4 regions of the Enterobacter chinensis genome follow, and region 3 is predicted to be linked to each of the others. Evidence: predicted binding sites of a transcription regulator. Region 3 holds the regulator's gene; each other region holds the start of a gene.
What was found. The regulator Fur, encoded in region 3, represses iron uptake genes when iron is present. The targets are predictions, from matches to a motif close to ATAATAATGAGAACNACTATCAA.
Positions count from the first base shown of each region.

Region 1: the regulator Fur is predicted to act here: its motif matches at 2,785-2,807, upstream of exbB (tol-pal system-associated acyl-CoA thioesterase).
Region 2: the regulator Fur is predicted to act here: its motif matches at 3,234-3,256, upstream of sodA (superoxide dismutase [Mn]).
Region 4: the regulator Fur is predicted to act here: its motif matches at 2,952-2,974, upstream of PYW49_RS13670 (Nramp family divalent metal transporter).

Region 1 covers NZ_JARDVI010000003.1:299,114-306,537, reverse strand. Annotated here, with positions in the region: gene PYW49_RS10765 (ESA_00282 family adhesion-associated protein) at 57-560, opposite strand; gene PYW49_RS10760 (hypothetical protein) at 664-1,068, shown strand; gene PYW49_RS10755 (cytoplasmic protein) at 1,070-1,519, shown strand; gene exbD (TonB system transport protein ExbD) at 1,562-1,987, opposite strand; gene exbB (tol-pal system-associated acyl-CoA thioesterase) at 1,992-2,723, opposite strand; gene metC (cystathionine beta-lyase) at 2,975-4,162, shown strand; gene PYW49_RS10735 (VTT domain-containing protein) at 4,306-4,965, shown strand; gene PYW49_RS10730 (AraC family transcriptional regulator) at 5,011-5,910, opposite strand; gene yqhD (alcohol dehydrogenase) at 6,106-7,269, shown strand; gene dkgA (2,5-didehydrogluconate reductase DkgA) at 7,375-7,424, shown strand, end outside.
Region 2 covers NZ_JARDVI010000010.1:42,840-50,263, forward strand. Annotated here, with positions in the region: gene PYW49_RS22495 (alpha-galactosidase) at 1-1,857, shown strand, start outside; gene PYW49_RS22500 (MFS transporter) at 1,902-3,167, shown strand; gene sodA (superoxide dismutase [Mn]) at 3,330-3,950, shown strand; gene yiiM (6-hydroxyaminopurine reductase) at 4,021-4,695, shown strand; gene cpxA (envelope stress sensor histidine kinase CpxA) at 4,748-6,121, opposite strand; gene cpxR (envelope stress response regulator transcription factor CpxR) at 6,118-6,816, opposite strand; gene cpxP (cell-envelope stress modulator CpxP) at 6,967-7,424, shown strand, end outside.
Region 3 covers NZ_JARDVI010000002.1:459,893-467,316, reverse strand. Annotated here, with positions in the region: gene glnS (glutamine--tRNA ligase) at 1-1,479, shown strand, start outside; gene chiP (chitoporin ChiP) at 1,926-3,341, shown strand; gene chiQ (ChiQ/YbfN family lipoprotein) at 3,389-3,718, shown strand; gene fur (ferric iron uptake transcriptional regulator) at 3,815-4,261, opposite strand; gene fldA (flavodoxin FldA) at 4,552-5,082, opposite strand; gene ybfE (LexA regulated protein) at 5,238-5,525, opposite strand; gene ybfF (esterase) at 5,654-6,427, opposite strand; gene seqA (replication initiation negative regulator SeqA) at 6,611-7,159, shown strand; gene pgm (phosphoglucomutase (alpha-D-glucose-1,6-bisphosphate-dependent)) at 7,184-7,424, shown strand, end outside.
Region 4 covers NZ_JARDVI010000004.1:197,398-204,821, forward strand. Annotated here, with positions in the region: gene PYW49_RS13660 (sensor domain-containing phosphodiesterase) at 1-1,430, shown strand, start outside; gene PYW49_RS13665 (NupC/NupG family nucleoside CNT transporter) at 1,476-2,663, opposite strand; gene PYW49_RS13670 (Nramp family divalent metal transporter) at 3,014-4,252, shown strand; gene PYW49_RS13675 (DUF2502 domain-containing protein) at 4,286-4,636, opposite strand; gene mgrA (L-glyceraldehyde 3-phosphate reductase) at 4,764-5,762, opposite strand; gene ipdC (indolepyruvate decarboxylase) at 5,948-7,424, shown strand, end outside.

The DNA of each region.
Region 1 (7,424 bases), on a different contig from region 3:
GCGCCCAGTATAGCTCAACGGCGCTGACTGTTTGCAATAGCTAACCAGTACGTCACTCAGACGTTGTCTGGGTTAACCTCCGGACGGGCATACTCCGGCCAGACCAGCACCACCAGCTCCGGGTAGGCTTCCAGGCTGAACTCGCGAAAACACTGACGCAAATTTAATACGTCCAGGTCGGAATAAGAGACCTTCTCGCCGTTAAGACAGCGCTTTTTGATATTGTCATAATATTTATACACTGCTGAATTCAGGTCACTACAACGACGCTGCGCCTCAAACAGTCCGGGCGTGTCATTAATTTCCGACATTTTCATGCGCTTAATTGTCGCGTGTAAAAAGTCGATATATTCATGGTTCACCCGCCAGTACCAAACAGGCGTAACGGAGTTCATCAAAACAGAGAAATGGTCTTCACCTTCCTCTTTTGTCATGAGTTCCGGTTGCGGGGATTCACTGGTGTCTTTCGACACTTTCGTTTTATTGAACTCCTGCATCAATAAAAGAACACCAGCGGTCAGTAATAGTAATGTGATGACCGTAAAAAAGATGCTGTTCATGGGTTGGCTCCATTTTTTTTGATTTTAAATTTGCCTCATGATATTGTCAACGAATCTCACGCCTTTACCAACCCCACCCTGTTGAAATTAAAGGAAATTAAAAATGCTGCCCGACTATCTCGTCCCGGCTAAGTACCACATCACGCCTGTGGAACAGCAACCGACGGAAGCAGAAAAAGAGGTCAGTTTCACTCAGGGGAAAAGAAAGCTCTCTGATTTCGAGCCTGATATATTAATTGGTGTTTCCCAAACCGGCAAATCCCGTAATATGTTGCTGGAAGAGCACGATCGTCATATAAAAGACCGCTTATTTCGCGCCATAAAAATTGAAGCCCTTGTCCACCTGCTGAATGACCTGCAGGCCGAAGGTGAAATAGATGCCCAGAAACTAAGTCAAATAATGGCCGAAAAAACCAAAGAAATTAATGAGTCGGGCAATGAAATTTGGCTTAATTTAATTACACGAGAAAAAAACAACCCAATCTTTTATAGCCTGGGGGAAGATTAACGTGAAGGAAATTAAAAACAACGACGTTTATTTGACTTTAGATGATAAAAAAAGTGATGAATTTATCTTAAAGCAAAATCTCGACGCACTGCGAAAAACAAAAAATGCCGAGATGACGCGTATTACACAAGACCTGGTATCGATCCCGGCGACGCTGGTTCGTCTAAAATGGCAGAATCGCCGTGATATTTACCCGCTACAGGTCAAAGAAGAGATTTATGGTGCAGTGATGAACGCCATCATTGAACAGCGTCCAGAGCTGAAAGAGAAGCTTCTGGGACGTCTCGAGGCCAATTACCAGTATCTGCTTGCCAGAGAGATCGCCACCCTGCGTCTGACGCGCAAACTGTCAGAGGGTGAGTACCGTACCTCAAACGTCACCTGCGTTGCGCTTGATGAGGACGCGCTGACAACGTCCGTGGCCGCACCAACGGATAATAAAAACGAATAACTCGACAGACATAAAAAAAGCCGGCTTCCGCCAGCTTCTTTATCATTTCGCGGCCGCTTTCTCTTCGCCGACCAGTCCAATCTTCAGGTACCCCGCCTGATGCAGCGTGTCCATTACCTTCATCATGGTTTCGTAATCAACGGTTTTATCCGCACGGAAGAAGACCGTGGTGTCTTTCTTACCGCCAGTAAGCTGCTCCAGCGCCGGGATAACTGAGTCCGCCGTCACCGGGTCGTTCCCGAGGAACATGGATTTATCCGCCTTCACTGACAGGTAGATAGGCTTCTCCGGGCGCGGCTGTGGCTGGCTGGAAGAGGCCGGCAGGTTCACCTTCACGTCGACCGTCGCCAGCGGCGCAGCCACCATGAAGATAATCAGCAGAACCAGCATGACGTCGATAAACGGCGTCACGTTGATTTCATGCATTTCGCCGTTATCGTCCAGATTTTCGTTTAGACGCATCGCCATCGTATCAACCTGCGCGCAGTTTAGACGCCGCATGCACCGGCTTAACCGAGCTGGCATTCAGGTCGAGATCGCGACTTTGCAGCAGCAGAACCTGCGCGGCAACGTCACCGAGCGTAGCTTTGTAGCTGCCAATCATACGCGCGAAGATGTTGTAAATAACCACCGCCGGGATGGCGGCAACCAGACCGATTGCCGTCGCCAGCAGCGCTTCTGCGATGCCCGGCGCAACGACCGCCAGGTTGGTGGTTTGGGTCTGTGCAATGCCGATAAAGCTGTTCATGATGCCCCAGACCGTACCGAAAAGACCGATGAAGGGTGAGATCGCACCGATTGTCGCCAGATAACCATTGCCGCGCCCCATGTGTCGGCCAACGGCCGCAACGCGACGCTCCAGACGGAAACCGGTACGCTCTTTGATGCCTTCGTTATCTTCACTGCCCGCGGAGAGTTCCAGCTCGTTCTGAGCCTCGTTCACTAACAGGGTGGTCAGGCTTTTCGCGTGGAAGGATGAGGTCATGTCAGATGCCTGATCCAGAGAGCGGGCTTCGGCCAGCTGCTGCTGCTCCCGCTTGAGGCGGCGCTTTTGCGAAATAAGCTCGGCGCTCTTGCTAAAGAAGATAGCCCACGTGATCACGGACGCCAGAATCAGGCCGATCATCACAATCTTAACCACGATGTCAGCATGTTGATACATGCCCCAAACGGAGAGATCCGTCTGCATCAAATTATTACCCACTCTGTATCTCCAGGACGCAAATCACAAAATCTGACCGTAATAATATCAAAACGCCGTCGAATTGATAGTAGTTCTCATTAGTATTTGCATAGTGCCGCAATTTTCGTTCACTTTCCTTGCGCTTACGCAGTAAAAATTTCTTATGCGTATTTTTGCAAAAATTTTCTGCTTATTCGATAAGCCTCCGGGTGCAGTTTTTTCCAATCGTGGTAGTCTGGACGTCCAGACGTATAAAAACAGGGTTAGCGAACATGACAAAGAAGCATCTTGATACCACGCTGGTACAGGCAGGACGCAGCAAAAAATATACCCAGGGATCGGTGAACAGTGTGATTCAACGCGCCTCCTCGCTGGTGTTTGACACCGTTGAGGAGAAAAAAATCGCCACGCGTAACCGCGCAAAAGGCGGGCTGTTTTACGGCCGTCGCGGCACGCTAACCCATTTTTCTCTACAGGAAGCGATGTGCGAGCTGGAAGGCGGCGCAGGCTGCGCGCTGTTCCCGTGCGGGGCGGCGGCGGTGGCCAACACGATTCTGGCGTTTGTGGAACAGGGCGACCATATCCTGATGACCAACACCGCCTATGAACCCAGCCAGGACTTCTGTACCAAAATCCTCAACAAGCTCGGCGTAACGACCGGCTGGTTCGACCCGCTGATTGGTGAAGGCATTGCCGAACTTATTCAGCCAAACACGCGCATTGTGTTCCTGGAATCTCCGGGGTCGCTCACCATGGAAGTCCACGACGTGCCCGCTATCGTGAAAGCCGTGCGCAGTAAAGCGCCAGAGGCGATTGTCATGATCGACAACACCTGGGCGGCAGGCGTGCTGTTTAAAGCGCTGGAGTTCGACATCGACATCTCGATTCAGGCCGCGACGAAATACCTGATTGGCCACTCTGACGGCATGATAGGTACGGCGGTATCCAACGCGCGCTGCTGGGATCAACTGCGTGAAAATGCCTACCTGATGGGCCAGATGGTGGACGCAGACACAGCCTACATGACCAGCCGCGGACTCCGCACGCTGGGGGTTCGCCTGCGTCAGCACCATGAAAGCAGCCTGAAGGTGGCAGAATGGCTGGCGCAGCACCCTCTGGTTGAGCGCGTTAACCATCCCGCTCTACCCGGCAGTAAAGGTCATGAATTCTGGCAGCGTGACTTTACAGGCAGCAGCGGTCTGTTCTCGTTCGTGTTGAAAAAGCGGCTGAATAACGACGAGCTGGCAAGCTATCTGGATAACTTTACCCTCTTCAGCATGGCCTACTCCTGGGGCGGTTTTGAATCGCTGATCCTGCCTAACCAGCCGGAGCAGATCGCGGCCCTGCGCCCCGGTGGCGAAGTGGACTTCAGCGGCACCCTAATCCGGCTGCATATTGGTTTAGAAAATGTGGACGATTTAATTGCGGATTTAGCAGCAGGGTTCGAGCGTATCGTGTAGAGTGCTGGCTGAAAATGTACTCCCTGGACGCTTTTGTGGACACTGCAAGCAGAAAAGTCTGCATGAGTTGCGCCCGGGATCAAACCCGACGGGGGAATAAGGGAGTACAATAGCGCTATATCTGCTGTTCCACAGGAAAGTCCATGGCTGTTATTCAAGATATTATCGCGGCGCTCTGGCATCACGACTTTGCCGCGCTGGCAGATCCTCACGTCGTCGGTATCGTCTATCTCGTGATGTTCGCAACTCTGTTTCTGGAAAATGGATTACTGCCTGCCTCGTTTTTACCCGGTGACAGCCTGCTTTTACTTGCCGGGGCGTTAATCGGCAAAGGCGTCATGGACTTCACATCAACGATGGTTATCCTCACCTCCGCAGCCAGCCTGGGCTGCTGGCTGAGCTATCTGCAGGGCCGCTGGCTGGGGAATACGCGCGTCGTTAAAAGCTGGCTGGCGCAGTTACCGCATAAATATCATCAGCGTGCGACCTGCATGTTCGATCGGCACGGCCTGCTGGCGCTGCTGGCTGGGCGTTTCCTGGCGTTTGTTCGCACCCTTCTGCCGACAATGGCAGGCATTTCCGGTCTGTCGAACCGTCGCTTCCAGTTCTTCAACTGGCTGAGCGCGCTGCTGTGGGTTGGCGTGGTCACCACGCTCGGCTACGCGCTGAATATGATCCCCTTTGTGAAACACCATGAAGACCAGGTAATGACCTTCCTGATGGTGCTGCCGATGTTCCTGCTGGTGGCGGGGCTGGTAGGGACGATTGCGGTGGTGATTAAGAAAAAGTACTGCAGTGCATAAACAAAAGCCGGGTGGCGCTATCGCTTACCCGGCCTACGTTTCCCCTCAGGCTCCCTGCATGGTTCGGATACGTGACGCATCCTCTCCCGGCGTAACGCCGAAATACCGCTTAAATTCCCGACTGAACTGCGACGCACTTTCGTAGCCTACCCGCATCGCCGCCGCGCTGGCCTTCATGCCATCGTGGATCATCAGCATCCGCGCCTTATGCAGCCGGTAGGTTTTAAGGTATTGCAGGGGCGAAGTGCTGGTCACCGATTTAAAATTATGGTGAAACGCCGAGACGCTCATGTTCGCTTCCGCGGCGAGCTGGTCAACGCTGAGGTTTTCCGTGTACTGGCTTTCAATACGCTTGAGCACGCGGCTGATCAGGCTAAAGTGAGTTTGTCGGCTCACCAGAGCCAGTAACGCCCCGCCGCCTGGTCCCAGCAGCACGTGGTAAAGAATTTCGCGGATAATTTGCTTGCCCAGAATGCGTGCATCCAGCGGCCTCTCCATGACGTCCAGCAGACGCTCAATGGCGCAAAGGATCTCTTCCGATAACGTCGCCGAGTTAATCCCGCTCGACGCCATCGAAGGCTGGAAGAACTCATCTTCACCTATCTCCATCAGCAGTTCCTGCAACTGAAGGATATCGACATTGACGCGGATCCCTGCCAGCGGAACCGCCTCTGTCGCGAAAGTTTCACATTCAAAGGGTAAAGGTACTGTCAGGAGCAGGTATTCATTGGTGTCGTAGCGAAACACGCGCTCGTTGATATAGCCAATTTTATGGCCTGAAAAGAGAAAAACGATGCCCGGCTGGTACATCACTGGCGTACGCGTCCCGGGCTGCGTGCCGTAAAGCAGGCGAATATCCGGCAGCAGATCGCTGACATCTTTTGCGTTATCTATCAGTCTTTTAATCTGCGCAGTAAGCTGATGGCAGATCGCTTCACGGTTCATATTACGTTACTCCGGGTACGGTTTCCGACGTTAACAGTGTGCGTCGTTTCCCACGCTTTCTCCAGCGCTCTGTAGAAATGGGCAAGACATCGGCAGGAATGTGCATTGAGAGGATAGCCCCGGACAGCCACAATGTGCAGCATCAGGTTGCCCTCTGCGCCACCACGATTTTTCACCCACTAAAGGGAACGAGCAATGAACAACTTTAATCTTCACACCCCAACCCGCATTCTGTTTGGTAAAGACGCTATCGCTGACCTGCGCGCGCAGATCCCTGCTGACGCCCGCGTACTCATCACCTACGGTGGCGGCAGCGTGAAAAAAACCGGTGTGCTGGATCAGGTATATAGCGCCCTGAACGGTCTGGACGTGCGTGAGTTCGGCGGCATCGAGCCCAACCCGTCTTACGAAACGCTGATGAACGCGGTGAAAATCACCCGCGAAGAGAACATCACCTTCCTGCTGGCCGTCGGCGGCGGCTCCGTGCTGGACGGCACGAAATTCATCGCGGCGGCAGCCCACTACGCAGACGGCGTCGATCCGTGGCATATCCTGGAAACCCGCGGTAGCGACATTAAAAACGCGATCCCGATGGGCTCCGTGCTGACCCTCCCGGCTACCGGCTCTGAATCTAACAAGGGCGCGGTGATTTCCCGCAAAACCACCGGTGATAAGCAGGCCTTTATGAATGAACACGTTCAGCCCGTGTTCGCCATCCTGGACCCGGTTTACACCTACACCCTGCCTGCGCGTCAGGTGGCGAACGGCGTGGTGGACGCCTTTGTGCATACCGTTGAGCAATACGTAACGTACCCGGTCAATGCCAAAATTCAGGATCGCTTCGCGGAAGGCATTCTGCTGACGCTGGTTGAAGACGGTCCGAAAGCGCTGAAAGAGCCGGAAAACTATGACGTTCGCGCCAACGTGATGTGGGCCGCAACGCAGGCGCTGAACGGCCTGATCGGTGCTGGCGTGCCGCAGGACTGGGCGACCCACATGCTGGGCCACGAGCTGACGGCGATGCACGGTCTGGACCACGCACAGACGCTGGCCGTTGTTCTGCCTGCGTTGTGGAACGAAAAACGTGATACCAAACGTGCCAAACTGCTGCAGTACGCCGAGCGCGTGTGGAACATCACCGAGGGTTCAGACGATGCGCGTATTGACGCGGCAATCGAGGCGACCCGCAACTTCTTTGAAGGCCTGGGCGTGCCAACGCGTCTGTCCGGCTACGGTCTGGATGGCAGCTCCATCCCTGCCCTGCTGGCGAAACTCGAAGAACACGGCATGACCCAACTGGGCGAGCACGGCGACATCACGCTGGACGTGAGCCGTCGTATCTACGAAGCGGCACGCTAAGCGTTTTTGTCCTTCCGACTTTCGTTTTTTGACATTTCGTCCAGACTTAATGCACATCCCATCGCCGGAGTCCCCCTCCGGCGATGCGCACCTGAAGGAGGAAAAATGGCAAACCAAACCGTAATCAAGCTGCAGGACGGCAACGTGATGCCCCA
Region 2 (7,424 bases), on a different contig from region 3:
ACAGACGTACGCCAGCAGGGGCAAATCCTGACGATTACCGCAGAAGATGAGTATGCGGGCCTGCGTCTGACCAGCGAACTGGCACTGGATGCCAGCGGCGTGCTGGCGGTGCGTCACGGCTTAACCAACCTGAAATCGCAGGCGTGGCAGGTGGACCGTTTCGCCGTCACGCTGCCGGTGGCCGAGCGCGCGCGGGAGGTGCTGGCCTTCCATGGACGCTGGATCCGTGAATTTCAGCCACACCGCGTGACGCTTGAGCACGACAGCTTTGTAATTGAAAACCGCAGGGGCAAAACCTCCCACGAACACTTCCCGGCGCTGATTTCAGGTACGCCTTCGTTCAGCGAAATGCAGGGCGACGTCTGGGGCGTGCATTTGGGCTGGAGCGGCAACCACCGCCTGCGCGCGGAAGCGAAAACCGATGGCCGCCGTTATATACAGGCCGAAGCACTCTACCTGCCGGGTGAAATGGCGATTGAAGAGGGCGAAACGCTCTGGACGCCGCGCCTGTATGCAAGCTACTCCGCGCACGGGCTGAATGGCATGAGCCAGCAGTTCCACCGCTATCTGCGCGACAACATCATTCGCTTCCCGAAAAACAAACCGCGCCCGGTGCACCTCAACACCTGGGAGGGGATTTATTTCAACCACGATCCGGACTACATCATGCGCATGGCCGACGAGGCCGCAGCGCTGGGCGTGGAGCGCTTTATCATTGACGACGGCTGGTTCAAAGGCCGCAACGACGATCATGCCGCGCTGGGTGACTGGTATCTGGACGAGAAAAAATACCCGAACGGCCTGACGCCAGTGATTAATCACGTTAAACAGCTCGGCATGGAGTTTGGCATCTGGGTTGAGCCGGAGATGATTAACCCGGATTCTGATTTGTATCGCGCGCATCCTGACTGGGTTCTGGCGCTGCCGGGCTACGCGCAGGCGACCGGGCGACATCAGCTGGTGCTCAACCTCAACATCCCGGAAGCCTTTGATTACCTGGTCGAGCGCATGAGCTGGCTGCTGGGCGAGCATGCGGTCGACTACGTGAAATGGGACATGAACCGCGAGCTGGTGCAGCCTGGACACAACGGCAAAGCGGCTGCCGACGCCCAGACGCGCCAGTTTTATCGTCTGTTAGACGTGCTGGGCGAACGCTTCCCGCACATCGAATTCGAATCCTGCTCTTCTGGCGGCGGGCGTATTGATTATGAGGTCCTGACCCGCAGCCACCGCTTCTGGGCGTCCGACAATAACGACGCGCTGGAGCGCAGCACCATTCAGCGCGGAATGAGTTACTTCTTCCCGCCGGAGGTGATGGGCGCGCATATCGGTCATCATAAATGCCATGCCACTTTCCGCCAGCACAGCATTGAATTCCGAGGTCTGACGGCACTGTTTGGCCATATGGGGCTGGAGCTGGATCCACTCACCGTTGATGAGAAGGAGCGCGAGGGGTATCGCCATTATGCCGCGCTGCACAAGCAGTGGCGTGAGGTGATTCATCACGGTACCCAGTGGCGCGTGGATATGCCGGACGCCACCACGCTGGTGCAGGGGATAGTGAGCGAAGATAAGTCGTACGGACTGTTTATGGTTAGCCAGCTCGCGATGCCGGATTACACCCTGATGATGCCGCTGCGCATGCCGGGGTTAGAAGCCAGCGCGCAGTACCGTATCACGCTGCTCGATCACCCGAATATTCAGATTACGGGAGAGGGTGGGCACACCATGCGCAAGCTGCCGGCGTGGATGAACGAGCCGCAAACGGTGAGCGGTGAGTGGCTGATGCAGGCAGGGATTGCGCTGCCGATTCTGGATCCGGAAACCGCCATTCTGATTGGCGTGGAACGCGTGTAAGGGTGACGGGCCGGAGACCCGGCCCTCCGTTGAGGATAAAAATAATGAACACAACAACCTGTACCCACAAAGACAACCCTAACTTCTGGATTTTTGGGCTGTTCTTCTTTCTCTACTTCTTCATCATGGCCACCTGCTTTCCGTTCCTGCCAATCTGGCTGTCGGACATCATTGGCCTGAACAAAACCCATACCGGGATTGTTTTCTCCTGCATCTCGCTGTCGGCTATCGCCTTCCAGCCGGTGCTGGGGGTGATTTCGGACAAGCTGGGGCTGAAAAAACACCTGCTTTGGATAATCTCGGTGTTGCTGTTTCTGTTCGCGCCGTTCTTCCTGTACGTCTTCGCGCCATTGCTGAAAACCAGTATCTGGCTGGGCGCGCTGAGCGGCGGGTTGTATATCGGCTTCGTTTTCTCGGCGGGTTCGGGGGCGATTGAGGCCTATATCGAACGCGTGAGCCGCAACAGCTTTTTTGAATACGGCAAGGCGCGCATGTTCGGCTGTCTTGGCTGGGGGCTATGCGCCTCAACGGGGGGCATCTTGTTCGGCATCGATCCGTCATATGTTTTCTGGATGGGATCGGGGGCGGCGCTGTTGTTGATGCTGCTGCTGGTGGTCGCGAAGCCGAAGCCAAACCAGACGGCGCAGGTAATGAACGCCCTGGGTGCCAACCAACCGCAGATCACTGCCAGAACCGTCTTTAACCTGTTTCGCCAGCGCAGAATGTGGATGTTTATTCTGTACGTGATTGGCGTGGCCTGCGTCTATGACGTCTTCGACCAGCAGTTTGCCACCTTCTTCAAAACCTTCTTCGCCACGCCGCAGGAGGGCACCCGTGCCTTTGGTTTTGCGACGACGGCGGGGGAAATTTGTAATGCCATCATTATGTTCTGCTCGCCGTGGATCATTAACCGTATCGGCGCGAAAAACACGCTGCTGATCGCCGGGGTGATTATGGCGACGCGTATTATCGGCTCGTCATTTGCCACCACCGCTGTAGAAGTGATTGCCCTGAAGATGCTGCATGCGCTGGAGGTGCCGTTCCTGCTGGTGGGGGCATTCAAATACATTACCGGGGTGTTTGATACCCGTCTGTCGGCCACTATCTACCTGATTGGCTTCCAGTTTGCCAAACAGTCGGCGGCGATTTTCCTTTCTGCCTTTGCCGGAAATATGTATGACAGGATCGGCTTTCAGGAGACATATCTGATGCTGGGCTGTTTCGTGCTGGCGATTACGGTGGTGTCAGCGTTTACGCTGAGCAGCAGGCGTGAGATTGCGGCAGGCAATAAGGCAGTAGAAGTCCATTAACGTCCTGAACCTATTCACCATTTTAGCTTTGGTCAGAAAATGAATAACCTTATAAAAACTACGGCATTGATAATCATTTTCAATATCATTTAATTAACTATAATGAACCAACTGCTTACGCGGCATTAACAGCTGTGCCGCCCGACAATAATGGAGAGGATTATGAGTTATACACTGCCATCCCTGCCGTATGCCTACGACGCACTGGAACCGCATTTCGACAAGCAGACGATGGAAATCCATCACACTAAACACCACCAGACCTATGTGAACAACGCGAACGCCGCGCTGGAAAGCCTGCCTGAGTTCGCTAACCTGTCTGCTGAAGAGCTGATCACCAAGCTGGACCAGCTGCCAGCGGACAAGAAAACCGTTCTGCGCAACAACGCGGGCGGTCACGCTAACCACAGCCTGTTCTGGAAAGGCCTGAAAACTGGTACCACCCTGCAGGGCGACCTGAAAGCGGCTATCGAGCGCGACTTCGGTTCCGTAGATAACTTCAAAGCGGAATTCGAAAAAGCCGCTGCAACCCGTTTCGGCTCTGGCTGGGCGTGGCTGGTACTGAAAGGTGACAAACTGGCCGTGGTGTCTACCGCTAACCAGGACTCCCCGCTGATGGGTGAAGCTATTTCTGGCGCATCCGGTTTCCCAATTCTGGGTCTGGACGTGTGGGAACACGCTTACTACCTGAAATTCCAGAACCGTCGCCCGGACTACATCAAAGCCTTCTGGGACGTAGTGAACTGGGACGAAGCAGCAGCGCGTTTCGCCGCTAAAAAATAAGGTTGCATTGACGCCTGTGAGAAGCGAGTCTGATGACTCGCTTTTTTTGTATCTGCAGAAAGGAGCAGCGATGCATTATCCGGTGAATGTATTTACAGGCAAGGTAAGGGAATACGACGGCAGCCGCCCGAGCGCCATCGCCAAAATTCAGGTCGACGGTGAGCTGACGTTAACCGACCTCGGGCTTGCGGGTGACGAGCAGGCCGAAAAGAAAATCCACGGCGGGCCGGAGCGCGCGCTGTGCCACTACCCGCGCGAACACTATCTGCACTGGAAAACTGAGTTCCCCGAGCAGGCGGACCTCTTCGTCGCCCCCGCGTTTGGCGAGAACCTTTCCACCGAAGGGCTGACCGAAAAGAACGTGTTTATTGGTGACATCTACCGCTGGGGCGATGCCCTGATTCAGGTGACGCAGCCACGCTCGCCGTGCTTCAAGCTCAACTTCCATTTCGGCATCAGCGATATGTCCGAGCAGCTGCAAAATGCCGGTAAGACCGGCTGGCTATACCGCGTTGTGCTGGCAGGGCAAGTATCTGCGGATGCGCCGCTTGAGCTGGCGTCGCGCCTGAGCGATGTCTCCGTGTATGAGGCCTGCGCTATTGCCTGGCATATGCCGTTCGACGACGAGCAATATCACCGCCTGCTGTCGGCGGCTGGGTTGTCGACCAGCTGGACAAGAACCATGCAGAAGAGGCGTTTAAGCGGCAAAATCGAGGATAATTCGCGGAGATTGTGGGGGAAATAGTGCCCGTGGAAAGTAGGCCGGGTAAGGCGAAGCCGCCACCCGGCACATACGTCTACGAACGCTTATACAACGGCAGCCACAGCGTTAACCGCAACCCGCCCAGCGGGCTATCATCGGCTTTCACCCAGCCGCGGTGCTGCTGCATGGCGGTTTCAACAATCGCCAGACCCAGTCCCGTCCCGCCAGACTCGCGGTCGCGCGCTTCGTCGGTGCGGTAGAACGGACGGAAAATCTGCTCGCGATCTTCCGGGCTCACGCCAGGACCGTCGTCATCGACAATAACGGTGATCCCGTCTTTATCCACCGAGAACGCCACCTCAATCTTCGTATGCGAGTAGCGCAGGGCGTTACGCACGATATTCTCCAGCGCGCTTTCCAGCGTGTTGGGGTTACCGTACAGCGGCCATGGCCCCGGCGGGAAGTTGACGGTAAACGATTTGCCCATCTGTTCCGCTTCGAACGCCGCGTTATCCAGCACTTCATGCCACAGATGATTGGCTTTCACCGTTTCGCTGACCAGCGCGTTTTTCTGCTGATTACGCGACATGACCAGCAGGTCGTTGATCATGCTGTCCAGGCGGTGAGCTTCCGTTTCAATACGCTCCAGCTCCTTGCTCTCACCGCTGCGGCGACGCAACAGCGCGGTGCCAAGCTGCAAGCGCGTGAGCGGGGTGCGCAGCTCGTGCGAGATATCCGACAGCAGGCGTTGCTGCGCCGTCATCATCCGATCGAGCGCGCTCACCATCTGGTTAAAACTGGTCCCGGCGGCAAGGAACTCCTGCGGTCCGGCTTCCAGTTCAGGATGCTGTCGCAGGTTACCCTGAGCGACTTCATCGGCGGCATTTTTCAGCTTACGTGCCGGTTTTGCCAGGCTCCACGCCAGCCATAACAGCAGCGGGGAACTGACCAGCATGGTGACAATCAACAGCAGGAGAGGGCGGTCAAACAGCAGGTTGATGAAGTCGGACTGGGAATTGCTCGCCGGACGAATCAGGTAGAGTTGATAATTATCCTCCCCGTCCCTGACGGAGAAAGGCCCCACCATCTCTACGCGGCCATATTTCTTCTTCTGGGGGTGATCGGCGTTATCCGCCTGGCCAATAAAGTTGCGGATGATCTGCATCTCGTTGCGATCGGCCCCAATCACGCGACCTTCGCTGGTGACCAGCAAAAGACGCTGCCCGGGAGGCGCCCACTTGTCGATAGCGCGAAACAGCCTGCGCCACCACATCAGATCGTTCGGTGGATCGTTTGCCAGCTCGGCTTCCACGTGCTGCTCGATCATCACGCCCTGACGTTGCTCGCTGTCGAGAAGCTCCGTCATCTGGCGTGAGTCGAGTTTTGGCAACATCAGTACGAGCATTAAAACCAGTGCCAGCGTCAGCCAGAAGATGGCGAAGATGCGGGCGGTTAAGCTTCCTATCATGAAGCGGAAACCATCAGATAACCACGACCACGCAGGGTTTTAAACCATGGGTGACCGTCTTTACGCTCCGGCAGCTTACGGCGCAGGTTAGAGATGTGCATGTCGATGGCGCGGTCAAACGGGGTGAGGCGTTTACCCAGCACTTCCTGACTTAAATGTTCACGCGATACCACCTGGCCGAGGTGCTGCGCCAGCAGATAAAGCAGGGTGAACTCCGTACCGGTCAGTTCCAGCGTCTGGCCGTCGAAGCTCGCTTCCTGGCGGCCCGGGTTCAGGCTCAGGGAGTCGACTTCAAGGGTTGGTGAGCTATTGTCGGTATTTTGCTGCTGCTCGCTCCAGTGGGAACGTCGCAGGATAGCGCGAATACGGGCAACCAGTTCACGGTCGTTAAACGGTTTGGGTAAATAGTCATCCGCGCCCAGCTCAAGGCCGAGTACGCGGTCAAGTTCGCTGCCGCGTGCGGTCAGCATGATAACGGGAGTCTGGTGTGTCTGGCGAAGCTCTTTCAACGTATCGATACCGTTCTTCTTTGGCATCATGACGTCGAGCAAAAGTAAATCGATGCTGTCGTCAAGGAGACTCAGCGCCTGCTCGCCATCATGGGCAACCAGGACGTTGAAACCTTCCATGTCGAGCAACTCCTTTAAAAGGGATGTGAGCTCTCGGTCATCATCAACTAACAGGATTTTATTCATTGTTTAAATACCTCCGAGGCAGAAATTACGACATCAAGGCTGTCTAATCCATGACTTTACGTTGTTTTACACCCCCTGACGCATGTTTGCAGCCTGAATCGTAGACTGTCTCTCGTTGAATCGCGACACGAAAGATTTTGGGAGCAAGTGATGCGCAAAGTTACCGCTGCCGTCATGGCCTCAACGCTGGCGTTCAGTGCGTTTAGCCAGGCTGCTGTAGCTATCATCAGCGATAACGGTTCCTCGCAAGAGGGCGCAACGCAGCACAGTAGCCAAAGCCATATGTTTGACGGCATAAGTTTAACCGAACATCAGCGTCAACAGATGCGAGATCTGATGCAGAGGGCACGACACGACCAGCCCCCTGTTAATGTTAGCGAAATGGAGACAATGCATCGCCTTGTCACCGCAGAAAATTTTGACGAAAGCGCTGTTCGCGCTCAGGCCGAAAAAATGGCACAGGAACAGGTTGCCCGCCAGGTAGAGATGGCGAAGGTCCGCAACCAGATGTTCCACCTGCTAACGCCCGAGCAGCAAGCGGTTTTGAACACCAAACATCAGCAGCGAATGGACCAGCTGCGTGAGGTTGCACGGATGCAGCGAAGCTC
Region 3 (7,424 bases):
CTGCGTTTCGATGACACCAACCCAGTAAAAGAAGACATCGAATACGTTGAGTCCATTAAGAACGACGTGCAATGGCTGGGCTTCAACTGGTCTGGCGATATCTGCTACTCCTCTGACTATTTCGATCAGCTGTACGCCTATGCGGTAGAGCTTATCAACAAAGGTCTGGCGTATGTCGACGAGCTGTCTGCTGACGAAATCCGTGAATATCGCGGTACGCTGACCGCGCCGGGCAAAAACAGCCCGTTCCGCGATCGCAGCGTGGAAGAGAACCTGGCGCTGTTTGAAAAAATGCGTGCGGGTGGCTTCGAAGAAGGCAAAGCCTGCCTGCGTGCCAAAATCGATATGGCGTCTCCGTTCATCGTGATGCGCGATCCGGTGCTGTACCGTATAAAATTTGCTGAACACCACCAGACCGGTAACAAGTGGTGCATCTACCCGATGTACGACTTTACCCACTGCATCAGCGATGCGCTGGAAGGCATCACTCACTCGCTGTGTACGCTGGAGTTCCAGGACAACCGTCGTCTGTACGACTGGGTGCTGGATAACATCACCATTCCTGTGCATCCGCGCCAGTACGAGTTCTCTCGTCTGAATCTGGAATACACTGTGATGTCCAAGCGTAAACTGAACCTGCTGGTCACCGACAAGCACGTTGAGGGCTGGGATGACCCGCGTATGCCGACCATCTCTGGTCTGCGCCGTCGCGGTTATACTGCCGCGTCTATTCGTGAGTTCTGCAAACGTATCGGCGTCACCAAGCAGGACAACACCATTGAAATAGCTTCTCTGGAATCCTGCATTCGCGAAGATCTCAACGAAAACGCACCGCGCGCGATGGCGGTCATCGACCCGGTGAAACTGGTTATCGAGAACTATCCGCAGGGTGAAAGCGAGCTGGTCTCCATGCCTAACCATCCGAGCAAACCGGAGATGGGAACCCGCGACGTGCCGTTCAGCGGTGAAATCTGGATCGATCGTGCTGACTTCCGCGAAGAAGCCAACAAGCAGTACAAGCGTCTGGTGTTGGGTAAAGAGGTGCGTCTGCGTAATGCCTACGTCATCAAAGCCGAGCGCGTAGAGAAAGATGCGGAAGGTAACATCACCACCATCTTCTGTTCTTATGACGCAGAAACGCTGAGTAAAGATCCGGCGGACGGTCGCAAGGTGAAAGGCGTTATTCATTGGGTGAGCGCATCCCACGCGCTGCCGGTAGAAATTCGTCTGTACGATCGTCTGTTCAGCGTGCCTAACCCGGGGGCTGCTGAAGACTTCCTGGCGACCATCAACCCGGAATCTCTGGTTATCAAGCAGGGTTATGCGGAGCCTTCCCTGAAAGCCGCTGAAGCGGGTAAGGCGTTCCAGTTCGAGCGTGAAGGTTACTTCTGCCTGGACAGCCGATACAGCACGGCAGAAAAACCGGTATTTAACCGTACCGTGGGTCTGCGTGATACCTGGACCAAAATCGGCGAATAATAACGCTGCATTGGTCAATGAGAGACAAACGCCGCTTATTGCGGCGTTTTTTTATTTAATGATCATATCGTTAAAGCAGGGGAGTAATAATATCGAGGAAAATATCAGGTCAATGTGGTGCTACTTATTTTTCTGAAAAAAGTTTGTTTTTTATCATCAATGCGCAATTTGTAAAAAGTAACGGCAATTAACGATCTTACCCTCTAAAATTTAATGGCTTACCTCGCCAAACCTCGCTCTCCGGCAAATGTTACAAATCACTACCAATTATGTGCACTTCGTCATAATCCTGACTTTTGTCCGCTGAAAAGCATTGATAATTCGCGTCGCGAAAAATAACCTAAAGGCGGTAGTTAATTCGAGGGTATTTATAACTACCCCTGACCGTTTGGTCTTTTTTATTTTCGCCGTTTCAGGCGTTTTAATTCGTCAAAGAGGAATAATCTATGCGTACGTTCAGTGGCAAACGTAGTGCGCTGGCGCTGGCTATTGCCGGTGTGACAGCAATGTCGAGCCTGGTTATCACACCTGAAGCGAAAGCTGCGGGTTTCATCGATGATTCTACCCTCACGGGCGGTATTTATTACTGGCAGCGTGAGCGTGATCGTAAAGACGTTACCGAAGATAAATACAAAACCAACCTTTCTCACTCCACCTGGAACGCCAACCTGGACTTCCAGTCAGGCTATGCCGCGGATATGTTCGGTCTGGATATTGCTGCATTCACCGCGATTGAAATGGCGGAAAACGGCGACAGTGCCCACCCGAACGAAATTGCCTTCTCCTCCAGCAACAAAGCGTATAAAGAAGACTGGTCCGGGGATAAGAGCGGAATCAGTCTTTACAAGGCCGCTGCGAAATTTAAATACGGCCCGGTATGGGCGCGCGGTGGTTATATTCAGCCAACCGGCCAGACGCTGTTAGCACCGCACTGGAGCTTTATGCCGGGCACCTATCAGGGTGCAGAAGCCGGGGCTAACTTTGACTACGGTGATGCGGGTGCGTTGAGCTTCTCTTATATGTGGACCAACGAATACAAAGCACCGTGGCACATCGAAATGGACAAGTTCTACCAGGGCGATCGTAAAACACGGGTAGATTATCTGCATTCTCTTGGTGCTAAGTACGATTTCAAAAATAATCTGGTGCTGGAAGCGGCATTTGGTCAGGCACAAGGATACATGGATCAGTATTTTGCCAAAGCGTCTTATAAGTTCGATATCGCCGGAAGCCCACTTTCGACCAGCTATCAATTCTATGGTGCGCGAGATAAAGCAGATGCGCAAAATAACCTGAAGACTAACGATGAAGTGGCCCTTGCCAGGGACTTATATGACGGCACGGCTTGGCTGCAAGCTTTAACCTTTGGCTACAAGATTGGCCAGGTGGATCTACGTCTCGAAGGCACGTGGGTCAAAGCTGACGGTAATCAGGGCTTCTTCTTACAGCGCATGACACCAACCTATGCTTCTTCTAATGGTCGCCTGGATATCTGGTGGGATAACCGTTCTGACTTTAACGCCAATGGCGAAAAAGCGGTCTTCTTCGGGGCGATGTACGATCTCAAAAACTGGAACCTTGCAGGTTGGTCAGTGGGTGCTTCCTATGCTTACGGTTGGGATGCTAAACCAAGTAGTGCCCCAATCTACGATCAGAGTCAGCGCCTGAAAGAATCCGCCTATAGTCTGGATGCCGCATATGTATTGCAGGAGGGAAGAGCCAAAGGCACGATGTTCAAACTGCACTTCACCCAGTATGACAACCACTCCGATATCCCGAGCTATGCGGGCGGTTACGGCAACATCTTCCAGGATGAACGTGACGTGAAATTCATGGTTATCGCCCCATTCACCATCTTCTGATGAACGCACCGGCGGGCTGAGTCCCGCCGGTATGGAGACTGCATATGATGAAAAAAATCGTAATCGTCGCGTTGCTGGCATCAGGGCTGGTGGCGTGTGCTCAGACACAGGCGCCGAAAGAGGACACCCGTCTGAAGGAGGCCTATAGCGCGTGTATCAATACCGCTGAAGGCTCGCCGGAGAAGATTGAAGCCTGTCAGAGCGTGTTGAATGTGCTGAAAAAAGAGAAAGCGCATGAGCAGTTCGCGACGCAGGAAAATGTTCGCGTGATGGATTACCAGGCCTGTATCCAGGCGCGTAAAACCGGTAACGATCAGGAAGTGGCGAAGCGTTGCGACCAGATCTGGAAAGAGATTCGCAGCAATAACAGTCATTAACTCGCTGTTATCATGCCCGGTGGCGCTGCGCCACCGGGCTTTTTAACGGCAAAAAAAAAGCCAACCTCGCGGCTGGCTCAGAGTATAAACACTCACTTATTTCGCGTCGTGCGCGTGATCATCTTCGCGGCAGTCACCTTCAGCACAGTGACCGTAAAGGTACAGGCTGTGGTTGGTCAGGCGGATGCCATGACGCGCCGCGATTTCACGCTGGCGTGATTCAATCGAATCATCGCTAAATTCAATGACCTTGCCGCAATCGAGGCAGATCAGGTGATCGTGGTGCTGCTGCTGGGTCAGTTCGAAAACAGATTTACCGCCTTCGAAATTATGACGGGTAACAATGCCCGCGTCATCAAACTGGTTCAGCACGCGATAGACGGTAGCCAGCCCAATCTCTTCACCCATGTCGATAAGACGTTTATAAAGGTCTTCCGCACTGACATGGTGATTGTCTGGACCCTGAAGCACTTCAAGGATTTTTAACCGAGGAAGCGTAACTTTCAGGCCAGCCTTCTTTAATGCGGTATTGTTGTCAGTCATGCGGAATCTGTCCTGTTGCTAAACGATTCACTTCTGTAGGAAGTGACAGAAAATGCACCTGGGATATTGCGTCTCATTATAGAACTGCCATGGCTAAATGAAAACTGCAAGTCTCAGGCAAAATATGCTTATAAAAACGTGGTATCACCAACAAACTTGCTCAATGGAAAACCACGTTTATCAGGGAGACATTGTACAGGTCTGGGCGAAAAAGTTAAAAGATTGTAGCGATTAATTTAATCGGTTTGACCTGGAGCACGGGCGCAACCGCCGTTGCGCCGCGATAAAAATCAGGCGTTAAGAATATCGTCCAGGTGCAGTTCTTCACGGATCTGCTTCACCCATTTCTCAACGCGCTCTGCCGTCAGCTCTGGCTGACGGTCTTCGTCAATGGCCAGACCCACGAAATGATCGTCATCAGCCAGGCCTTTAGACGCTTCGAAGTGGTAACCGGCGGTCGGCCAGTGGCCTACGATCACTGCGCCATTCGGCTCAATGATGTCGCGGATAGTTCCCAGTGCGTCACAGAAGTACTCGGCGTAGTCTTCCTGATCGCCACAGCCAAACAGGGCGACCAGCTTACCGTTGAAGTCGACTTCTTCCAGCGTCGGGAAGAAATCATCCCAGTCGCACTGGGCTTCACCGTAGTACCAGGTTGGAATACCCAGCAGAAGAATGTCATAGCCTTCGAGATCTTCTTTGCTGCTCTTGGCGATGTCATGCACATCAGCAACGTCTTTACCGAGCTGTTTTTGAATGTTTTTTGCGATATTTTCGGTATTGCCGGTATCACTGCCAAAGAAAATGCCGATGATTGCCATGAGTAAAATAACCTCTTGAAACTTAATAGTATGGTGGCGCAATTCGGCCACGGATAAGGGCAATAATAGCAGAACTGGCAACCCTGCGGAAACAGCTATCGCGCAGGACTGCACTCTGTGCTACATGAAAAGGGCGATAAAGGGGATTTTCAGACTTATGCCTGGCTGCGTAACGTCTCAAGCTGGGCGATCAACATCTCTTCAATGAGCTCGCTACGGCTGATGTTTCTCGCGTCAGCCAGCTCGTTAAGCGCATCGACGGCGTCAGCATTCAGCTTCAGTTCGACACGCTTAAGCCCACGATTTTTATCGCGTTTAAGCTGATTGCGTTTATTGATACGCAGCTGTTCATCGCGCGAAAGCGGATTCGTCTTGGGTCGTCCCGGTCGACGCTCATTCGCGAACAGATCTAGTGTCGTACGGTCCGTTTGTTCTTTGGCCATGATTCTGAGACTTCGGGGGAAACACGCCGCCCTGCTAATGCCCGGGCGATAAGCGCGCCATCATACATCAGCAAAAACGGCACGCCAACGACTGGAAGCCCGCAGCCTTCCAGTCGCTCTCTTTTTAATCAATTTGCAGTATCAGCGAGATAGCGGCGAATGGCGCGCAACACGGCGTCAGGTTTTTCTGCGTGAACCCAGTGCCCGGCCCCGGCAATGACATGGGCACGCGCCTGAGGGAATTGTGCCAGCAAGGTGTCGCGGTACGCGTCGGTAACGTAAGGAGAGTTACCGCCACGAATGAAGAGGGTAGGGTGTGGCCAGGCAGGTACCGTTTCCCAGCCCACAATGTTGTTGTATTGCTCCCAGAGCACCGGCACGTTAAAACGCCATTGCCCGTCAACAAAGGATTTCAGCAGGAACTGCACGACGCCTTCTTCATCAAGATGGTCACGCATGACCGCAGCCGCCTGTTGGCGGGTTGCGACACCCGCGTCAGTGACCGCATTGATGGCGGCAAAAATCTCGTCGTGACGGCGAACGTCGTAGTCCACGGGCGCGACATCAATCACCACCAGGCCGTTAATGCGCTCCGGCGCCAGCGCCGTCAGGGCCATCACCGCTTTGCCGCCCATTGAATGCCCGATGAGCGTCACTTTCTGCAGGCCGTTGGCGTCCAGCGTATCCAGCAGATCCTGTGCCATCGCGGCGTAGGTCATCTCGTCTGAACGTCCGGAAAGACCGTGATTGCGCATATCGACCTGTAAAATATCGTGGTCGGTAACCAGATCGCGCGCCAGCACGCCCAGGTTATCCAGGCTGCCAAAAAGCCCGTGAACCAGTACGATGGGAGAATTATTGTTCGGCGATTGTGCAGTTTGCGCTCGGGTATTCAATTTCATGGCAAAGTTCTTTTTTTACGTATGTCAGGTTAGGGTATCATGTTGACCATTCTGCCGCCCGGCTGCAAGGTTCCAGTTTAATCTGACTTTTGCCGCCAACCTGGTTTGACGCTATCCGCTGTTGGGATTTGACCTTATAATCCCAATGACTTGTATTCAGATATGATATCGCACTGGATTAAGATGAAAACAATCGAAGTTGATGACGAACTCTATCAGTATATTGCCAGCCAGACGCGGCATATCGGGGAGAGCGCGTCCGACATTTTACGGCGCATGCTTAAAATTTCCGCCGCTTCACAGCCTGCTACCCCAGTCACCAAAGATGTCGTGTCTCAGCCGAGCGTTGTTGCACAGGCAAAACCTGCCGTGACGCCGGCAAAAGATAAAGTGCGCGCGATGCGCGAGCTGCTGCTGTCCGATGAATATGCGGAGCAGAAAAAGGCGGTTAATCGCTTTATGCTGGTGCTGTCTACACTTTATTCACTGGATAACAAAGCGTTTGCAGAAGCGACCGAGTCGCTGCACGGTCGTACTCGCGTCTATTTCGCGGGTGACGAGCAGACGCTGCTGCAAAATGGCAATCAAACCAAACCCAAACATGTTCCTGGCACCCCTTACTGGGTGATCACCAATACCAATACGGGCCGCAAGTGCAGCATGATTGAACATATCATGCAGTCCATGCAGTTCCCGGCGGAATTGATTGAAAAGGTTTGCGGTACAATTTAACCCTTGCATCAGAAGGACCCGGTAATGGCAAATCACAGCCGTGCAGGCCAACCTGCACAACAAAGCGATTTGATTAACGTCGCTCAGCTGACCGCGCAGTATTACGTGCTGAAACCGGTCGTGGGCAACGCAGAACACGCAGTGAAGTTTGGTACATCTGGTCACCGTGGGAGCGCGGCGCGCCACAGCTTTAACGAACCGCACATTCTGGCTATTGCTCAGGCCATTGCGGAAGAGCGCGCTAAAAATGGCGTTACCGGTCCGT
Region 4 (7,424 bases), on a different contig from region 3:
GTCGCCTGACCTATGCGCTTATCTCTCTGCTGTGGGCCGCATCTGCGCTCCTGCTGTTGTCCTACAACTACAACTTTCTTAACGGGGTGGAATCGGGCCATTCGCTCTCCTTTATCCTCTCCGTACTTATCTCTTTCGCCATCTGTTTGCTTTACATGTCGCGAATTTACCAGCGCAGCGAGTGGCTGAAGCGGGGCTGGCAGGGTAGGGCGCTCACCGATCCGCTGACCGGTTTGCCCAATATTCGCGCGCTGGAGGATCATCTTGAAATTCACCCGGATGCAAAAGTAAGCATTCTGCGTATGGATAACCTGGAGTTTTTGAGCCGCCACTATGGGATCCTCATGCGGGTCCATTGCAAACGAACGATCGCCGCGTCGCTTCAGCCGCTTTTGCAAAAAGATGAAGCACTCTTCCAGCTTCCGGGAAGCGAGCTGGTGCTGGTATTGCTGGGTCCGGAAACCGCTGAGCGTCTTCAGCATATGGTCGATCGCCTGAACAGCCGTAAGATTTTCTGGAACAACACCGGGCTGGATATTGAATTTGGCGCGTCCTGGGGAATGGTCGAAAACGGCGAAAAGCTGCACCACACGCTGGGGCAACTGAGCTGGCTGGCAGAGCAATCTTGTGGGGCGCATAACGTTCTTGCGCTCACGAATAGCCTCGAGGCGGCATCAGGACAAACGACAGAGCGCGTGCTGATGCTGGCGCGGATTAAGCATGCCCTGGAGGCCGGTCAGTTCCACTTATACGCGCAGCCCATCCAGAAGGCGGATGGAAGCGGGTACTACGAAATTCTGACGCGTATGGAAAGCGAGGGAGAGATGATTACACCCGATCGCTTTATTCCGTTGATTGCTCAGTTCAACCTGAGCCACCGGTTCGATATGTGCGTTATGGAAAAATTACTGGCGTGGCTGCGCGATCATCCTGCAACGCAGGCTGGCGCCCGCTTCTCCGTCAATCTGATGCCGCTCACGCTGATGCAAAAAGAGGTCGCCGGCGAGATTTGCTCCCTCTTTGAACGGTACGGCATTGCGCCTCAGGCCGTCGTTCTTGAAATCACCGAGGAGCAGGCCTTCTCGAATTCAGGAAGCAGTATCAGCAATCTCCAGCAGCTGCGGGATTACGGTTTCCGGATTGCCATTGATGATTTTGGTACCGGCTACGCTAACTATGAGCGTCTCAGGCGTCTGCAGGCGGACATCATTAAAATTGACGGCTGCTTTGTGAAAGACATTTGTACCGATGACATGGATGCGATGATCGTGCAATCGATGTGTAATCTGGCGAAGACAAAATCGCTGTGCGTCGTCGCTGAATACGTAGAAACACCGGCGCAGCGCGAGATGCTGCTCCGCTTCGGTGTGGATTATCTGCAGGGCTACCTGATAGGCAAGCCCAAACCGCTGGAAGAATTACGGGCATAAAAAAACCGGGAGCCAGGCTCCCGGTTTTTTGTTTAACGGTAAACGTTACAGAACCAGTGCTGCGATAGAAGCAGACAGAACGCTCACCAGGGTAGAGCCGTAAACCAGTTTCAGACCAAAGCGAGAAACCACGTTACCCTGTTCTTCGTTCAGACCTTTAATCGCACCGGCGATAATACCGATGGACGAGAAGTTCGCGAAGGAGACCAGGAACACGGACAGAATGCCTTCCGCGCGCGGAGAAAGCGTGCTGGCGATTTTCTGCAGATCCATCATCGCAACGAATTCGTTAGAAACCAGTTTGGTCGCCATGATACTGCCCACCTGCAGCGCTTCGTGAGCCGGAACACCCATCACCCATGCAACAGGGTAGAAGATGTAGCCCAGAATACCCTGGAAGGAGATACCCAGCACCGCTGCGAACAGGGCGTTCAGCGCAGAAATCAGCGCAATGAAGCCGATCAGCATGGCGGCAACGATAACTGCCACTTTGAAACCGGCCAGAATGTATTCACCCAGCATTTCGAAGAAGCTCTGACCTTCATGCAGGTTGGACATCTGGATGTTTTCTTCGCTGGCGTCAACGCGGTACGGGTTGATCAGCGACAGAACGATAAAGGTGCTGAACATGTTCAGAACCAGCGCAGCAACAACATACTTCGGCTCCAGCATGGTCATATACGCGCCCACGATTGACATGGAAACGGTAGACATTGCGGTTGCCGCCATGGTGTACATGCGGTTGCGGGACATTTTGCCGAGAATATCTTTATACGCGATGAAGTTCTCAGACTGACCGAGGATCAGGGAACTTACGGCGTTGAACGATTCCAGCTTACCCATGCCGTTCACTTTGGATAACAGGAAACCAATTCCACGAATCACGAACGGCAGAACACGGATGTGCTGCAGAATACCGATAAGTGCGGAGATAAAGACGATTGGGCAAAGAACTTTCAGGAAGAAGAACGCCAGACCTTCGTCGTTCATTTTACCGAAGACAAAGTTCGTCCCTTCATTGGCGAATCCGAGCAGTTTTTCGAACATTTCGGAGAAGCCTTTCACGAAGCCGAGGCCGACGTTGGAGTTCAGGAAGAACCACGCAAGTAAAACTTCAATGACCAGCAACTGGACAACATAACGAATACGAATTTTTTTGCGGTCTGTGCTGACCAGCAATGCGAGTGCAGTAACGACAACAAGTGCCAGGACAAAATGAAGGACGCGGTCCATATTTGCTCCAAATATGAGGCAGGTTTAATTTTCGTGCACATTCTATGTAACAAGCGAAAAGAAAACGAGATCAAGAACACACTATAGTTACATCCTGTGACGAGTCTCAAAAATAGTGATCCACAATACATTTTTGTTATGTTAGGTAAATGAGTGAAAAGTTAAGTTTGTGTGCTAGTCTTCACAAAAGAGCGCGCGATTTCTGTTTTCGTTAGATCGCCCCCCGCTTACCCGCCCGTCTATCGTTCAAAGCTATCAGAGAAATCACTGTAAACTTCATAAATGATCTTGATAATCATTCTCATTTTGGTAGCATTAAACATAGCAAAGGCTATATTTCAGAGGCAGAAATGACAAACAGTCGCGTAGAGGGTAGCAGTGGCAGAGCAGCGCGCAAGTTGCGGTTCGCATTAATGGGACCTGCGTTCATCGCTGCCATTGGCTATATCGATCCAGGTAACTTTGCGACCAACATTCAGGCCGGGGCCAGCTTCGGCTATAAGCTGCTGTGGGTGGTTGTCTGGGCTAACCTGATGGCAATGCTGATTCAGATGCTCTCTGCGAAGCTGGGGATTGCCACCGGTAAAAACCTGGCGGAGCAAATTCGTGACCATTACCCGCGTCCGGCCGTCTGGCTCTACTGGATTCAGGCGGAAATTATCGCGATGGCAACTGACCTCGCTGAATTTATCGGCGCAGCGATCGGCTTTAAACTGATTCTGGGGGTATCGCTGTTGCAGGGGGCGGTGCTGACCGGGATTGCCACGTTCCTGATCCTGATGCTGCAGCGTCGCGGTCAAAAACCGCTGGAGAAGGTTATCGGCGGTCTGCTGTTGTTTGTCGCGGCGGCGTACATTGTCGAGCTGATTTTCTCACAACCGAATCTGGCGCAGCTCGGTAAAGGCATGGTGATCCCAAGCCTGCCAACCTCCGAAGCGGTATTCCTGGCCGCCGGGGTATTGGGGGCGACCATCATGCCGCATGTGATTTATCTCCACTCCTCGCTGACCCAACATCTCCACGGTGGGACGCGTAAAGAGCGTTACTCCGCAACCAAGTGGGATGTGGCTATCGCCATGACCATCGCGGGGTTTGTGAATCTGGCGATGATGGCCACCGCAGCCGCCGCTTTCCACTTTAACGGCCATACCGGCATTACCGATCTCGACCAGGCTTATCTCACGCTGGAGCCATTGCTGAGCCATGCTGCCGCCACGATATTTGGTTTGAGCCTGGTGGCTGCCGGTCTCTCTTCAACGGTGGTGGGCACGCTGGCAGGCCAGGTGGTGATGCAGGGATTTGTCCGGTTCCACATTCCGCTGTGGGTGCGTCGTTCTGTTACCATGCTCCCGTCATTTATCGTGATTCTGATGGGGCTCGACCCAACGCGAATTCTGGTCATGAGCCAGGTGCTGCTGAGTTTTGGTATCGCGCTGGCGCTGGTGCCGCTGCTGATCTTTACCAGCAACAAAACCCTGATGGGCGAACTGGTCAACACGACGCTGGTGAAACGGACCGGGTGGGCCATCGTGGTGGTGGTGGTGGCGCTGAACCTGTGGCTGCTGATTGGCACCGCGTTGGGACTCTAAAAGAAAAAGGAGCCGGGAGGCTCCTTTTTGCTGTTAGTCGTCATGACCGTGATGGCCATGTCCGTGACCTCTACCGCGACCCCAGCCGCCGCGGCGGTCGTCACGATCGTTCCAGCCTTCACGGTAGCCGCGCTCATAAGCTTTATCTTTATACCAGCCACGGTGTCTGCCGTTGTCATGTTTCCACCAGCGATCGCCGCGCCACTCATAGTTACGATGCCAGTAGTCACGGTCGCGCCAGTAGCCACCGTCCCAGTATCTGCCGTAGTCGTCACGATCGCCAATTTGTAATTTTACTGATGGCAACAGGGTGATTTCGCCCGCAGTGGCGATGAGCGGGGCCGAAGCCAGTAATACCGCTGCAAGAATCAGTGACCTGAACATACTCTTTCTCCTTCACGATCGGGGCCTTTGTTGGGCCTGTTAACGCAATATTACGAGTTGGTAAAGCCTCGTTTCATCGCCTCAACTCCGAATTCCTGAATGAGAGCACTTTTTGCTAAAAGTGATTTTATTTTGAGCTGTTCAGAATGGCTTCAATACGGGCCAGTTCTTCGGCGGAGAAATGGCGGTTTTCCAGCATACCCACCGCGTCATCAATCTGAGCCGCTTTACTTGCCCCAATCAGCACTGACGTCACATTCTCATGGCGTAATACCCAGGCCAGCGCCATCTGCGACAGCTTCTGGCCGCGGTCTTCCGCCATGGCGTTCAGCTTTCTTACCTTCTCCAGCTTCTCTTCGGTGATCTGGTCAGGGTTAAGGAATTGACTGTCGCTTGCCGCGCGTGAATCTGCCGGAATGCCGTTCAGATAGCGGTTGGTCAGTTGCCCGCCGGCCAGCGGTGAGAAGGGAATGCAGCCGACCCCTTTTTCCTGCAACACGTCCAGTAGCGCCTCTTCCGGCGCACGTTCAAACAGGGAGTATTTCGGCTGGTGGATCAGGCATGGCGTACCGAGGTCATCAAGGATATCAATCGCCTTGCGGGCCAGCTCAGCAGGATAGTTGGATAACCCGACATACAGGGCTTTTCCCTGACGCACCACATGGTCAAGCGCTTTCATGGTTTCGAGCAGAGGCGTTTGTGGGTCAGGACGGTGGTGATAGAAGATATCAACATACTCCAGCCCCATGCGTTTCAGGCTTTGATCCAGGCTTGCCAGCAGGTATTTGCGTGACCCCCAGTCGCCGTAGGGGCCATCCCACATGGTATACCCCGCTTTGGTGGAGATGATTAGCTCATCGCGCCAGGGCAGGAAATCGTCCTGCAAAATACGTCCGAAATTACGTTCGGCAGATCCGGGAGGCGGGCCATAGTTATTGGCAAGGTCGAAATGCGTAATGCCCAGATCGAACGCACGCTGTAAAAGTTGACGGCTATTTTCGATAAGCGTGGTGTCGCCAAAATTATGCCACAGCCCTAGCGAGATGGCGGGCAACCTGAGTCCGCTTTGCCCGCAGCGGCGATACTCCATTGTCTGATAACGATTTTTGTCCGGCTGATAACCCATTCTTATGACCTCTGGCGCTGAAGAGAAAAATCTGTGTATACGTTTACATTCGCGTGATTAAAAGCAGCATAGCGCAGCCTTTTTTGTAAAGCATTCTTTCCATGCCCTTCTTACCGCCAATTCTGGACAGCCATCACGCTTCTTTAATACTCAAAGTGAGGTCAACATTAGAAGGATACCTGTTCATGCGTACCCCATACTGCGTCGCCGATTACCTGCTGGACCGTCTTACAGATTGTGGAGCCGATCATCTGTTTGGCGTGCCGGGCGACTATAACCTGCAGTTTCTCGACCACGTGATAGACAGCCCGGATATCTGTTGGGTGGGCTGTGCCAACGAATTAAACGCCTCTTATGCCGCTGACGGATATGCCCGATGTAAGGGCTTCGCCGCGCTGCTGACGACATTTGGCGTAGGAGAGTTAAGCGCCATGAACGGCATAGCGGGCAGCTATGCTGAGCACGTTCCGGTGTTACATATTGTGGGGGCGCCGGGAACGGCGTCACAGCAGCGAGGGGAGCTGCTGCACCATACGCTGGGCGACGGTGAATTTCGTCACTTTTACCATATGAGCGAACCGATCACTGCCGCACAGGCGATCCTGACCGAACAAAATGCCTGCTATGAGATTGACCGGGTGTTAACTACCATGCTTCGGGAACGCCGGCCTGGCTACCTGATGTTGCCTGCCGATGTGGCAAAAAAAGCCGCCACACCGCCTGTAAACGCTCTCACTTTCAGACATGCGCATGCCGATAGTGCCTGCCTGAAGGCGTTCCGGGATGCCGCAGAGAACAAGCTGGCCATGAGCAAGCGCACGGCGCTGCTGGCCGATTTCCTCGTCCTGCGCCATGGTCTGAAACATGCACTACAGAAATGGGTCAAGGAAGTGCCGATGGCGCACGCTACCATGCTGATGGGCAAAGGTATATTTGACGAGCGTCACGCCGGTTTTTATGGTACGTACAGCGGTTCGGCGAGCGCCGGCGCGGTAAAAGAGGCGATTGAAGGGGCTGACACGGTGCTGTGCATCGGCACGCGATTTACCGATACCCTGACCGCCGGCTTCACCCACCAGTTAACCCCGTCGCAAACGATAGAAGTTCAGCCTCATGCCGTCCGCGTCGGTGATATCTGGTTTACCGGTATCCCTATGCTGCAGGCGATCGAGACGCTGGTGGAACTGTGCAAGCAGCACGTGCACGGCACGCCTGTTCCACTGTCCCAAAGCGCGATGTCCTACCCGCAGCCGGATGGCTCGCTGACCCAGGAGAATTTCTGGAGAACGTTGCAGACGTTTATTCGCCCGGGAGACATTATCCTTGCGGATCAGGGAACCTCAGCCTTCGGTGCGATCGATCTTCGCCTTCCGGCAGACGTGAATTTTATCGTCCAGCCGCTGTGGGGGTCGATTGGCTACACGCTGGCGGCGGCATTTGGCGCGCAAACCGCCTGCCCGAACCGTCGCGTGATTGTGCTGACGGGGGACGGTGCGGCGCAGCTCACCATTCAGGAGCTCGGCTCGATGCTGCGGGATAAACAACACCCCATCATTCTGGTCCTTAACAACGAAGGGTACACGGTGGAAAGGGCGATCCACGGGCCTGAGCAGCGGTATAACGACATTGCGTTATGGAACTGGACGCAAATCCCACAGGCGC